Regions from separate parts of the Priestia sp. D3YE.R1 genome, predicted to be linked through region 3. Evidence: riboswitches for the same ligand, from Rfam matches in the RefSeq annotation. Region 3 holds a riboswitch; each other region holds the start of a gene.
The links. A riboswitch is a leader RNA that binds a small molecule or an ion and turns the genes downstream of it on or off. The one in region 3 is predicted to bind S-adenosylmethionine.

Region 1 (4,613 bases), on a different contig from region 3:
GCACTGAGCTTTTATTCCGATAGCGACTTGATCGTTTGTTACTAAAAGCGCCTGAGGCCTATCTTTCATCTGCACCAATTTTTTCACCACTTTTTCACCATCTGTCACATTCAAACAGCCTTGAAAAACCCATTCTGAATGATAAGGCTGATTTATTCCTTTTATATATTCTTTGTATGCCTGTTGCCTCTGTTGACTATTTGTACCCGTCATTCTTCCAATACAGTAGCCAATATCCGTATATCCTTTTTCTTTTAAATACAGGAGCGCCTGCTTAAAAGCTGCATAATGATCAACGTATACGGAGCGAATAGAACGATTCTGTACATTTTCGCACACGGCTATGGGCCCGTACTGCTGATAATATTCAATGGTGCTCCAGCTGCTGGCTCTAGAACAAATAATGACTCCATCAACCTGCTTTGTTTTTAGCATATGAAGCGCTTCTTCTTCTTTTTTCACATCATAGTTGGTCTGACAAATAACAAGCTGATACTGCTTTTCTAACGCTTGAGATGCCACTCCTTCTAAAAGCAGACTGAAATAAGGATGATTAATAAAAGGCAAAACGACGGCAATCATATTTGTTTTCCCTTTTGATAAGTGAACGGCATTAATGTTTTGTTCATAATTAAGTTCGTGAATAACCTGCTCTACCAGCCGGCGTTTTTCTTCTTTTACATACGGATGATGATTTAGCACCCGGGATACAGTCGAAACAGATACACCAGCTTTTTTGGCGATATCTCGGATATTTGTCATGTTTTCACCTTTTTCTCTTGCGCTGAAACGCGTTTCATACTTTATTCTCATTATAAAGTGAAACAGCAATAAGCTAAACCCGTTACCATCGTGTTTTTATTCATTTACGTAAGGAGGTCATTTCATGGGTATTTTATTATTCATTTTATTATGCGGAATTGAAATTGGAGGAGCGGCTTATGCACTTAAACAAAATGAGACGCTTTGGAAGGAGTTAGATAAAGAAAAGCCAGTTGATTTTTTCAAACAGTAAAAAACCCTTAAAAAGAACATTCTTTTTAAGGGTTTGATATTACGCAGCCTCTTTAGATGATTTTGATTTTTTATTTAAACGAGGAAATCCAATTACAATTGCAATGATGCCGCAAACAGCTGTTAACATTGGATAAAATGTAAATGGAATAATCTCAACTGGTGAAACTTTAGCAAATCCTGCTGCTAGAAGCATTTGTGCACCGTAAGGGATAAGACCTTGAACGCTGCATGAAAACAAGTCAAGCAGACTGGCTGATTTTCGATTATCAATTGAATACTTATCAGAGATTTCTTTTGCTAACGGACCTGCCGTAATAATTGAAATCGTGTTATTAGCCGTGGCCAAATTGGTTAAACTTACTAATCCAGCGATACTGAATTCTCCACCTTTTTTTGTTTGAATACGTCGTGTTAATAAATTCAATAAGAACTGAATACCGCCGTTATAGCGAATGAGTTCAACCATTCCACCAATTAAAAGAGATAAAATAATTAACTCCGACATTCCACCAATACCTTCTGTCACAGTTTTAGCAAGAGAAGAAAGCGTGTAGCTTCCATCAGCTAATCCAATTACGCCGGCTAATACAATTCCTCCAGTTAAAATGCTTAAGACGTTTGCACCAAATATAGCAGCCACTAGTACGCCGATATATGGCAAGATTTTAAACCAGCTGAAATCTTTGATTTCTACTGAAGACGTGTTGCCAAGCGTCATGACAAACAATAGAATCACCGTAACGATCGCTGCAGGAAGGACAATAAAAAAGTTTACTTTTAATTTATCTGACATATTTGTTTTTTGCGTACGAACTGCTGCAATGGTTGTATCAGAGATTATAGATAAATTATCTCCAAACATTGCACCACCAATAACAGCGGCAATTGCTAATGTAATGGATACATGAGCCTGCTCACTGATTCCTACAGCGATAGGCCCCAATGCAGCGATGGTTCCCATTGACGTTCCCATCGAAATTGAAATGAATGCGCCAATAACAAAGATTCCGACTACTACTAAGCTTTGCGGAAGTACAGAAAGCGCTAAGTTTACCGTTGAATCAACAGCTCCCATGCCTTTAGCAACTTGAGAAAAAGCACCTGCTAAAATAAAAATAAGTACCATAATAATAATATCAGGATGCCCTGCTCCTTTAGCAAAACGTTCAACTTTTACATTAAGTGAATCTTTACGATTCATAGCCAGCGCCACAATGGCTGCAATGATAATGGCCACTAATACAGGGAGCTTATAAAAATCTCCCGTTATAATTCCTGATCCGACAAACAGGACTAAAAAGACGCCCAGCGGTAACAGCGCCCAGCCGTTTCCTTTTTGTTGTTCCATTCTTAACACCTCTTGTTTACGTAATAAAAAAAGACCTCTTCTTATTGATAAGAAGAGGTCTCTTATTTGTATCATAAGATTACCCTTCTCATCTTCCAAACGAAACATCGTCTGCTGGATTTGGCACCGCACTGCGTACAGCCAGTTGCCGAGACATCTCAGGGCCAGTCCCTCCGTCTCTCTTGATAAGAAGTTTATAGTTGTTTTAAAAATAGTCTTTCACTACTGTAATCTCTTTTTATATAATTGTCAAATGCTATTTCAGAAAAATATATAGTGAGAAAATTCTCACATCAATTAGCTACGTCACGTTTTAAAAACGCTGCCCAAGCTACGCCCATAAAAAAGACAAAGTGTGCAACTAAGATGAAGATTGAAAATGAAATCGTCATGCCCTCAAACATCGTCTTCATGCCGTCCATATACTGCACAAAGTTCGTGTTGGCGAACAGTAAAAATTTCCCCCACCATAAACCAAACTGTGATACTATTCCAGTTACTGCTTTCGCCCCGATACTTACAACAATAGCTAGACTTGAAGCAAGCGCGCTGTTTCTGAATAAAGACGACAGCATAAATGCGAACGTCATCATCATAAACGTTTCCATATACGCACTGTCATACGTAAGCGTAATGTTTTTAAGCAGCTGCGCATCTCCTTCTAGACTGGCAAATCCAAAGAACAATGCTCCCCATACAAATGAAAAAAGCAAATAGCTCAGTAAGTAATATAAGCTAATTAAAATGAGCGTTATGTATTTGGATGCTAAAATCGTTGAACGTCTAGCCGGACGAATTAACAGAAGCTTAATGGTACCTGCTTCAAACTCTTTTGCAACCATTGACCCTCCGACAGCAAGAGCGAAAAATTGAACAAGAATGAGCATACCTGAACTAAATGACAGGAAGTTCAAAACGTTTTCTTCTGTTCCTGCACTGTTTGACACTTTCTTCATTAAAAGAGCCATACAAAGAGTTAAAATGCCTATTGTGATAAACGTGATTTTTGTACTTCTTTTGTGAAACCATTTCATGTGTTCATTTTGAATTAACTTAAGCATGGTGCTCTCCTTCCGTAACGGACATAAACGAATCTTCAAGCGTCTCATACACAGGGGTAATTCGGTAGACTAAAATATCGCTGTCCACTAATTTTTCATTCACAGCTGGAATTTGCTCTTTCACAATCGCTACGTCGATAATATGCGATCTCATCGTTACTTCAAATTCTTTTGATAAAAGTTCCGCTGCTTTTTGCGCGTCAGACACTTCAAATTCTACGTACATTCCTTGATCTTGACGATTTGGAGATAGATCTTGAACGGCTTTTAACTCACCGTCTTGAATGATGCCAACGCGGTCACATAATGCTTCTACTTCTTTTAATAAGTGGCTCGCGATTAAGATTGAAATGCCTTCTTCCCTGCAAAGTGTTTGTAAATATGTACGAAACTCTCTCATTCCCGCTGGGTCTAGACCATTTGTTGGTTCGTCTAGTAAAAGCAATGCAGGCTTATGTAAAATAGCTTGAGCTACTCCTAAACGCTGTCTCATCCCAAGAGAATACGTCTTCACTTTTGCATGGATGCTGTTTTCAAGCTTTACTAGCGCAATCACTTCATCCAAGCGTTCTGCTGTGATTCCTTCATGCATATTAGCAAAGTGTTTTAAATTTTGATAGCCCGTTAGATAATCATAAAACTCAGGGTTTTCAATAATCGCTCCAATTGATTTCATAGCTGATGTAAACTGTTCCTTTAATGGAAACCCATTGACGGTAATTGTCCCTTTTGTTTCTTTAATGAGTCCTACTACGGTACGAATTAGCGTTGTTTTTCCAGATCCGTTTGGACCAAGCAATCCGAAAATCTCACCGCGCTCAACCGATAAGGATACATCATGCAAAATGGTTTTCTTCCCAATTACTTTACTGACATGATCTACTTGTAGCACTGTTTCTGTCATCATGTACATCCTTTCTTTAATTAGCAATACGCCTTCTATTGTTTCTCTTTTTTAACTATTTGTCTACTATAACCTTATTTTTGGAAAAGTAGCCCATTCAAATCATTCGTATTATCCGCTTACATTTGATAAAATAAAACAAATCTTAGTTAGAGGAGGACTTCTACATAATGAACTTAACCATATACCTTGCCGGGCAAATTCACGATAACTGGCGAGACGAAATTAAAAACCAAGCGGAACAATTAAACCTTCCCCTTACCTTTGTCGGTCCCATGACAGA
Region 2 (4,613 bases), 160 kb from region 3:
GTGAATGTAAAAGATTTAAAGGAAATGCAAAGAGATATTTGGTCAGAAGAAGCGGTTCAGGCAACGATGAAGTTTAACAAAAAACGCTACGATATTGATTTGCTGCTAAGAGGCTCCCATATTCGGAAGATGAAGAAAAAGTCATATTATATTGAATTTTATTCTCCGAAGATATTTCAGCGTGCCAAAGAAATACACCTAAACGCTGAATATAAAGATCCATCGCTTATGCGCAACAAATTGTCCCTCGATTTTTTCTCTTCTTTAGATGTTTTATCTCCTCACTCTCAGTTTGTCACTCTTAAGATTAATGGGAAAAATGAAGGAATATATCTTCAGCTCGAATCGGTAGATGAACTATTTTTGAAAAAAAGAAATTTAGCGGATGGATCCATATTTTATGCAGTGGACGGAGATGCTAATTTTTCTTTGATGAGCGATTTGGATAAAAAGCCGAAAACAACTTTGTTATCTGGATATGAAGATAAAGCAGTGAGAGAAGGGGATGAGGAAAAATTAGAAAAGTTTATATTTAATCTTAATACCTGGACAAATACGGAATTCGAACAGAATATTGAGAAGTACCTGAACGTCGACCGCTACTTATCTTGGCTAGTCGGTATTATTTGTATGCAGAATTACGACGGTTTTGTCCATAACTATGCGCTCTATCTAAATCATGAAAGCGGGCGTTTTGAACTGATTCCATGGGATTATGATGCAACTTGGGGAAGAGATGTAAATGGAAAAGTAATGGAAGGAGACTATGTCCGTGCACAAGGATTTAATACGCTTACAGCTCGCTTACTGGCGGTGAACAGCATTAAAAAGCGATATATTAAAAAAATGAACAATGTTCTAAATAATCAATTTACAATAGAATACATGAAACCAATCATTTATCAACTGCATGAGTATATTGCTCCATATGTATTAAAAGATCCTTACGTAAAAGATAACTTAGAGCAATTTTATAAAGAACCCGAATTTATGCTGTCTTTTATAAAAGAACGAACAGCGTATATTAAAAATAACCTTTTGACTCTTTAAAAATGGATAGATTTATAGGCAACAGTGGATTTTGTTAATAATAGGCAAATGCAGGAAATCAATAGCTGTACATGATACGTATATATACAGTATGAATGACCAATAAGGATAACTAATAAGGAGGAAAAACAATGAGTAACTATTACTATGGCCAAGAACAAGAGCAAAATCAAAATCCACGCCAAAAATCAAGCCAAAAACGCAGCCGAAATATACAAATGCCTGATAAAGGCTATTCTTCTCACTTCAAACCCCTAAAAGGAAGAGTGGTGACTGTTTATCGTGGAGGACCTGAATCTAAAACAGGTTATTTGGTTGACGTGCAGTCAGACTATTTAATCTTAGCAGTGGAAAGCAATAATAACAATAATAACAATAATGGTGAAAATAACAATCAAAACAATCAAAACAACCAAAATAATAATCAGCAAGAATATACACTTGTATATTATCACTTAGCGCATGTAAAAAGTATTACTGAAGATACTATGTCAAATTCGGCACAAACGTTTACCGGAATTAGCACAGAATTAGAATTGTATCGAGGAAAAACTTTTGCAGGAACTTTATCATTGATGAAAACTAAATATGTGCAGGTTAACCAAGGTGGGCCTGAGAAAAAAGCAGGTCAACTTCTTGATGTCTTAGGTTCATTTGAATCTGCTTATATAGTATTACTCACAGAGGACGACGGTATCATCTATATTAATACTGAACACGTTAAGAGTGTGAGTGAATATCAAAACAACAATGGAGATCAAACTACTCAATCTGCAAATGAACTCTTAGTGAGTCAAGAACCAGAATATATGAAATCTAAAAGCTTTAACGATCTTTTTGCTCACCTTTCCCATAAATGGGTATCAATCAATAATGGAGGACCTGAAGCTGTAGAGGGCGTGCTAGTACAAAGCCGAAATGGTACATTTACACTTGTGCAGAATAATCAAGTATTACGCTTACAGCCGAGACATGTTAAAACCATTTGTGTAGGAGCAAAAGGGGCTTTTAAGCAAAACGATAACAATCAAAACAATGAGGAAACAGAAGAAAATGGAGAGACTGAAGCTGCAAAGTCTACAGAAGAACGTACAGGAAGCCGCACAGGTGGACGTACAGGACGCCGTACGGGAGGGCGCACAGATGATCGCTCTCGAGGACGCCGCACGGGAGGACGCACAGGGGATCGTTCTCGAGGACGCCGTACGGGTTCACGCTCTTCAGCACCGGCAGAGAAAGTTATTAAAACGAAAAATTATCGTTGGAAAGCATGATGAAATGGAACATAAAAGGTGCTTATAAAGCACCTTTTCTATCATATAGGAAAAAGGAGGAGAATGAGAATGAGTATGAATCATTATATCAATAAAATTGTGGAGTTAGATATTTCAGGTAAAACGACATTTGTTGGCAGACTTATTGATCTTGGATTAGATATTATGGTTTTGTATAATGGACATGATTATTTGTATATTCCTCTTTTACACATGCATGGTTTGCGGGAAGTATCGGAAGAAGACTATACGGTTTTACGTGAAATAGAAGAGAACTTAATAGAAGAAAGTCAGCGGATTTCTTATCGTAATATTTTACAGCAGGCAAAAGGGAAGTTTATTGAAATTTATGTAACGGGAGGGAAATCATTGCATGGCTATATTACAAGCGTGCTGAATGATTATCTTGTATTTTATTCTCCAGTGTATAAGAATGTCTTTGTTTCTCTGCATCATTTGAAATGGCTTACCCCTTACAGTAATGAGTTAACCCCTTATTCTTTAAGTGACAAAGAGCTGCCAGTAAGGCCCGCCTCTGCACCTTTTGTCAGAAACTTTGAAGAGCAGCTTAAAAAATATGAAAATCAACTGGTCGTATTAGATTTAGGGGATCAATCAGAAAAAATTGGCGTACTTAAAGAAGTTTCTAATAATATTGTTGAACTAATTACGGCAAATGGAGAAAGTATGTATTGGAAGCTAGCTCATGTAAAATCTGTGCACTTGCCTTAGAAAAAGAGACCTCGGTGTCGTCTCTTTTTTTATGTGCTTATCAGGACAAGTATATTGAATAAACAAATGAGATGATTTAAATTTTTTAGAAAATTATGTTGACAATAAAGAAAATCTTTATTAAAGTTAGTAACAACAAACGTTAACCACCAACAATTATATAGAACTCTTATCAAGAGTGGCGGAGGGACTGGCCCTGCGATGCCCGGCAACCATCAAATGAAACATTCATTTGAACGGTGCTAATTCCTGTGGAACATCAGTATTGTTCTAACAGATGAGAGAAATCGTGTATAAACGAACACTCTTCCATCTGTGAAGAGTGTTTTTTATTTTGAGTTAAGGAGAGAAATAGATGAAAATTGAAACTTTATTAGTTCGTTCAGGAGTAGGTCGTGACCCTTCAACAGGTTCTATTACAACACCCATTTACCAAGCATCAACATTTGCTCATCCTGCTTTAGGGCAAAGTACAGGATTTGACTATGCGCGTACGGCAAATCCTACTCGTACAGCATTGGAAGAAGCAATTGCTGCTTTAGAAAAAGGCGAAGTAGGAGTAGCATTCGCTTCAGGAATGGCGGGTGTAATGGCAGTTTTAGCACTATTTAAAAACGGAGATCATTTAATTGTATCAGAGGATTTATACGGAGGAACGTACCGAGTACTAAATGAAATCTTTTCAGAGCAAGGAATTACTGTTTCGTACGTCAACACAGCCCATCTCGAGCAAGTGAAAGATGCGCTTCGTCCCAATACGAAAGCTGTATTTATTGAAACACCTACAAATCCAATGATGCACGTAACTGATTTGCCAGAAGCAATTGCGTTAGCTAAACAGCATGATTTGCTTACGATCGTTGACAATACATTCATGTCCCCTTACTATCAGCGTCCTTTAGAGCTTGGAGCAGATATCGTGATACATAGTGCGAGCAAATACATTGGAGGTCATAATGATGTAGTTGCTGGTCTTGTAGTCGCTCGATGTAGTAGCTTAGGAGAAAGAATTCGTTTTTATCAAAATGCAGCTGGGGCAATCTTAGGTCCACAAGATAGCTGGCTGTTATTGCGCGGTGTTAAAACGCTAGCGCTTCGTATGGAAAAGCATAACGAAAACGCACTGAAAATTGCAAAGTGGCTTACTGCTCATGATCTCGTGGAAAAAGTGTATTACCCTGGTCTTGAAACACATCCGGGCTATGAAATCATGAAGAAACAAGCAACTGGATTTGGAGGCATGATTTCTTTTGCTGTCTCACACCCTGACATCGTGTCCACGCTTTTGGAAAATGTCAAAGTTATTACATTTGCAGAAAGCTTAGGAGGCGTGGAAAGTTTAATGACATTCCCAGCTCGTCAAACACACGCTGACATTCCGGAGGAAATTCGAAACCGTGTCGGAGTAACAAACTGTTTACTGCGATTATCTGTTGGAATTGAGCACGCAGATGATTTAATTAAAGATTTGAAGGAGGCATTTGATGCATACCAACAATAATAAACATAGATTTGGTACGAACTTAATTCATGCAAATACAGGAATTGACGGTCATT
Region 3 (4,613 bases):
AGAATTTCTGTTTTTTCTTCATCAGTTAAATCATACTTTTCACGAAGATTTTCTGGAAGTTTTGTAATATCCCAGTTTTCATAAATAACTTCATTGTTTGCTAGAAAAGCTGATACTTCCTCTTGAGTTTCAATTCTTTTATTATTTGCATGTAAGCGAATTTGCGCCATTGTTGTTTCCTCCTTTTATAAATGCACCTTTGGCTTAATGCCTTTAAGTGATAGTAATTTCACATGGTAGCTAAATAGAAATTCATAGGCTTCTAGCGCTTTTTTTGTTTCAAACGCATTTTCCCCCCATACCGTAATCCCATGGTTACGAATTAAAATCGCGCCTTGATCGCCTTTTATATGGTGAGAAAATTCTTCTGCTAATGTCGGAATATCAGCGTAATTCGGAATAATCGGAACAGTAATTTCCGCATCTTCTTCCCAAATACCCAGCGCCTTAATAATTTCTTGACCCTTAAATGAAATAAGTCCTTCATCTCCGTACAGTTCAGAGATCACGTTGTTGTCAATTGTATGTACATGAAGACTGCACCCAGCATTCGTTAACTCGTAAATCTTAACGTGTAAAAGCGTTTCAGCAGAAGGCTTTAAATGCGTTTCTTCTGCAGGTCTTCCATGTTGATCAACTAATAAAAAATCTTCATTTGTACGTTTTCTTTTGTCTTTTCCACTTGCTGATACAAAGAAAGTTGTCGGATTTTGGTCCACTTTAATCGCTAAGTTTCCGCTTGTGCCTAAGAACCAATCGCGCTCTGCCAACTCATCTTTTATATCCGCAAGCTCGTGTAATCTTTGCTGAGCCATGATACTCATGCTTTCACCTCTTCTGTTAATTCTTGTAAATGGTGAATCACATCATAAAAAGTAGAAAAAGGTCGATACGGTAGAGATAGCTCTTCACATTTTTCAATTAAAAAGTCACGTGCAATGACCGTATCAGCTAATTTGGCAGCCTGCAAATCCGTAATTGAATCGCCAATAACAACCGTATGATCTCTTTCATCTGCAAGACGGCGAATAATCGTTGGCTTACAGCAGCCGCAGTCATTTGTACACTGTTTATCACATGTATGAGGCCACGTAATGGAAATATGCTCACCGGAAAAATCAGATCCGTTGCAGTAGAGCATTTCCTCTGCAACTCGATTTCCCAAAAGTGGTTTTACAAAAAAGTCAATTCCTCCGCTTACAATATAAAGCGGAATATGGTGCTCTTTTGTATAAGCAATAAAATCATCAAATCCATCTCGAATAGCAGACGTCTCTAAAATATAAGAAATAATATCTTCCTTTAATTCTACGGGGAGCAAGGCAAACATTCGCCCTACTCCTTCTTGAATGGAGACGTGTTGTGCCAGTACGTCGTCTTTAATACTTTCCCACTCCGGAGGAGCAAATTTTTTCATAATAGCAATAATGTTATCGCTATTTGTGATTGTTCCATCAAAGTCACAAAAGATTTTTAACGATGTCATGCTTTCACCTCTACTGTTCCCCATAGTTGCAAAGCTTTTTGCAACTCTTTTGATTCTTCCGCTTTTTCGGCTAGTGTTTGATGAGAGAGTACGGCATCTATCGCCGCACGGAATGCTTTTCCTCCTCCGATAGCGCCGTCTGGATGACCGTGAACTCCGCCTCCTGCATTAATAATGCTGTCGATTCCAAAGTCTTTCACAAGCTGCGGTACCATTCCAGGATGAATTCCTGCTGAAGGAACCGGGAAAGACTGCTTATATTTGTATACAGGGCGAGTTAATTCGTAGGCAATGCCTGTCGTATCTTCAAGAGAAAGCGCTACGCTTCCGTATGGTGATGGAAACAGTGAGAAATCTGCTCCAGCTAAGCGCAATAGCTTTCCAAGCAGTAATGAATTTGAAAAACCGTAAAACTCTGATGGCGTAAGCGCTCCGCTAACAGCTGGGTGTGCCATAATCGGCAAGTTAATTTCGTCATCTTCTCGAAGTGCCTGCAGTACGTCTAACCCGTAAGCAAATACGTTGAATAAAAGAGCATCGGCTCCTAGCTCAGCTGCTTTTCTCGCTTTTTCTTTTAATTCGAACGTTCGACCCGTTAAATTAACAGCATACAGCGTGCGGTGTCCCGTTTTTTCGTATACTTCATTCAGTACTTTTTTTCCTTCTGTAACGCGAGCTTCAAAAGGTGTTCGTTCACTATCAAACAAAATCTCGTCGTCTTTAACCAAATCCACTCCGCCAAGCGCTTGCTCACGCAGCTGAGTTGTTAAGTACGTCATGTCTCTTCCAATCACGCCTTTAAAAATACTCATCACAAGCGGACGGTCATAAACGCCTAGTTTCTCTCGTATACCTTCTATTCCAAAGCGCGGTCCTGGGAATTCAGCTAATAATGCATCAGGAAAATCCAAGTCTAATAATTTCACTTTTCCATCAAGTGATAGTTTTCCGAAAACCGTAACTAAAATAGCCGGTAAATCTCTTGAAAAGTTGGCAGTTGGATAAGCAATTTTGACAATAGCCTGCTTAATTTCTCCGCCTAAATATCCGTTTACACGTTCGCAATCTTGAAGCTCAGTTACGGACATGACGCGCCCTTTATGCTTTTGAAGCTGCTGTTGATCTAAAAGCGGCAGATCTGTCCATGAGCCGACGGTTAGTCCTAAAGCGATTCCTTCCGCTTTTTTATGAAAATTCCCTTTATTGTCATGTAGTAAGTAGCTTGCAACGATTTCGCTCATTATGCTAAAAACTCCCTTGCTGTTTAATATCGTTAATAAAAAAACCTCTTCTGTGATTAAGAAGAGGCTTTCGTTGCTCTTCTTATCTCTCAGCTGCTGCTGCAAGAATTAGCACCGTGCTTAACATGCGTTAAGTCGGTTGCCGGGCTTCATCGGGCTAGTCCCTCCACCTACTCTTAATAAGAAAGTTGCTATTTATTTAAATTGAATTCGTAGATTATATACTAAATAAAAAATACCGCTAGGATTTATCGGTTATTAATCTCGTTAACTTCTTACATATTAAGCCAACTCAAAAAGGATTGTCAATGCGTTTTTAAAATAAATTTAATTTTTTTATTCGAGATACAGCTTCTCTCATACGCTCTTCATTCGTCAGCAGTCCTACGCGCACATAGCCTTCACCATATGTTCCAAAGCCTACTCCAGGCGCCACTACAACGTGGGCTTTTTCAAGAAGTAAATCTGAAAACTGTTCAGAAGTATATCCTTCAGGAACTTTTAACCATGCAAAAAAGGAGCCCGCTGGAGATGTAACATCCCAACCAATTTCTCGAAGTCCTTGAATAAAGGTATTGCGTCTAGATTCATAGCGCTTAACTAAATCATTCACACATTGTTGAGATTCTAACAGAGCTGCGGCCGCGGCCTCTTGAACCGCTCCAAAGAGACTGACATACATGTGATCTTGAAGAAGATTAATAGCTTCTACTACACTTTCATTTCCTACAGCAAATCCAACTCGCCATCCCGCCATGTTATACGTTTTAGAAAGAGTATAAATTTCAATTCCCGTCTCTTTTGCACCAGGAGTCTGTAAAAAGCTGATTGGCTTTTTACCATCAAATCCAATTGCTCCGTAGGCAAAGTCGTGTACCACACAAATATCGTGCTTGGCAGCAAACGCCACGGTGTCTTCAAAAAACTCTGCTGTTGCCACTCCACCAGTAGGATTGTTCGGATAGTTTAAAAACATGAGCTTTGCCTGTTCTTTGGCACGTTCACTTATCTCTTCGTATACGGGTAGAAAATGATTTCCAGCCGTGAGCGGCATCACTTCCATCTTTGCTTTTGCAAGCTCTACTCCAGACCAGTAATCAGGGTATCCAGGATCCGGAACCAGCACCGTGTCTCCAGGGTTTAATAAGCACTGCGGGATTTCAACAAGTCCACCCTTCCCGCCAAACAAAATAGCTACTTCTCTTTCAGGATCTACATCAACGCCATATTCTCGCTTATAAAAAGTCGCAACGGCCTCTTTCAAAAACTGGTGCCCCCGAAACGGAGAATATTTATGATGCATAGGATTAGCACTTGCTTTTTGCAGTGTTTCTACAATATGTGAAGGAGTAGGCTGATCAGGATTTCCCTGCCCTAAGTTAATAACGTCATGCCCTTGGGCCATTACTTTTCCTACCTTGCCTACAAGTGATGCAAAAAATTGTTTTGGTAAACTTTTTAATAGTTCCGATTGCTCAAATTGTTTCATCATCGCACACCTTCTCAAAAAATTCTTGAAATTCTAGTCACAAATAATATATTGTAATACTCAACTTGTAAAGTCATTTTTTTCAACTACTAAAAAAAGGACGGATGATAAAGTGAGTGTAAAAATCACGTGTTTGCAGCTTGATATTGCGTTTGGAAACCCAACTAAAAACCGAAAATATATTCAACAAAAAATGACGGAAGCCATGAAAGAAAATCCTGATATCCTTGTGCTTCCTGAGCTATGGGATACAGCTTATGATTTGACGCGGCTAGACGAAATTGCAGATGAGGAAGGACAGCAGGCCAAGCAATTAATCTCTCAGTTTGCTAAAACGAACGAAGTAAATATTGTGGCGGGTTCGATCGCGAAAAAAACAGAGCAAGGCGTCACGAAT

Region 1: linked by a shared signal. The riboswitch ahead of ACOZIR_RS20285 (Na+/H+ antiporter NhaC family protein) and the one ahead of mtnW (2,3-diketo-5-methylthiopentyl-1-phosphate enolase) in region 3 are both predicted to bind S-adenosylmethionine.
Region 2: linked by a shared signal. The riboswitch ahead of ACOZIR_RS16370 (trans-sulfuration enzyme family protein) and the one ahead of mtnW (2,3-diketo-5-methylthiopentyl-1-phosphate enolase) in region 3 are both predicted to bind S-adenosylmethionine.

The regions. Positions count from the first base shown of each region.
Region 1 covers NZ_JBLTHW010000003.1:382,975-387,587, reverse strand. The annotation lists gene ACOZIR_RS20295 (LacI family DNA-binding transcriptional regulator) at 1-762, opposite strand, end outside; gene ACOZIR_RS20290 (hypothetical protein) at 887-1,015, shown strand; gene ACOZIR_RS20285 (Na+/H+ antiporter NhaC family protein) at 1,055-2,365, opposite strand; SAM riboswitch class I at 2,451-2,557, opposite strand; gene ACOZIR_RS20280 (ABC transporter permease) at 2,659-3,426, opposite strand; gene ACOZIR_RS20275 (ABC transporter ATP-binding protein) at 3,419-4,330, opposite strand; gene ACOZIR_RS20270 (YtoQ family protein) at 4,501-4,613, shown strand, end outside.
Region 2 covers NZ_JBLTHW010000002.1:817,622-822,234, forward strand. The annotation lists gene ACOZIR_RS16355 (CotH kinase family protein) at 1-1,050, shown strand, start outside; gene ACOZIR_RS16360 (spore coat protein) at 1,269-2,324, shown strand; gene ACOZIR_RS16365 (hypothetical protein) at 2,394-3,056, shown strand; SAM riboswitch class I at 3,223-3,340, shown strand; gene ACOZIR_RS16370 (trans-sulfuration enzyme family protein) at 3,412-4,557, shown strand; gene ACOZIR_RS16375 (trans-sulfuration enzyme family protein) at 4,541-4,613, shown strand, end outside.
Region 3 covers NZ_JBLTHW010000002.1:659,798-664,410, reverse strand. The annotation lists gene ACOZIR_RS15550 (1,2-dihydroxy-3-keto-5-methylthiopentene dioxygenase) at 1-170, opposite strand, end outside; gene ACOZIR_RS15545 (methylthioribulose 1-phosphate dehydratase) at 186-824, opposite strand; gene ACOZIR_RS15540 (2-hydroxy-3-keto-5-methylthiopentenyl-1-phosphate phosphatase) at 821-1,486, opposite strand; gene mtnW (2,3-diketo-5-methylthiopentyl-1-phosphate enolase) at 1,483-2,727, opposite strand; SAM riboswitch class I at 2,807-2,913, opposite strand; gene ACOZIR_RS15530 (pyridoxal phosphate-dependent aminotransferase) at 3,044-4,216, opposite strand; gene ACOZIR_RS15525 (carbon-nitrogen family hydrolase) at 4,329-4,613, shown strand, end outside.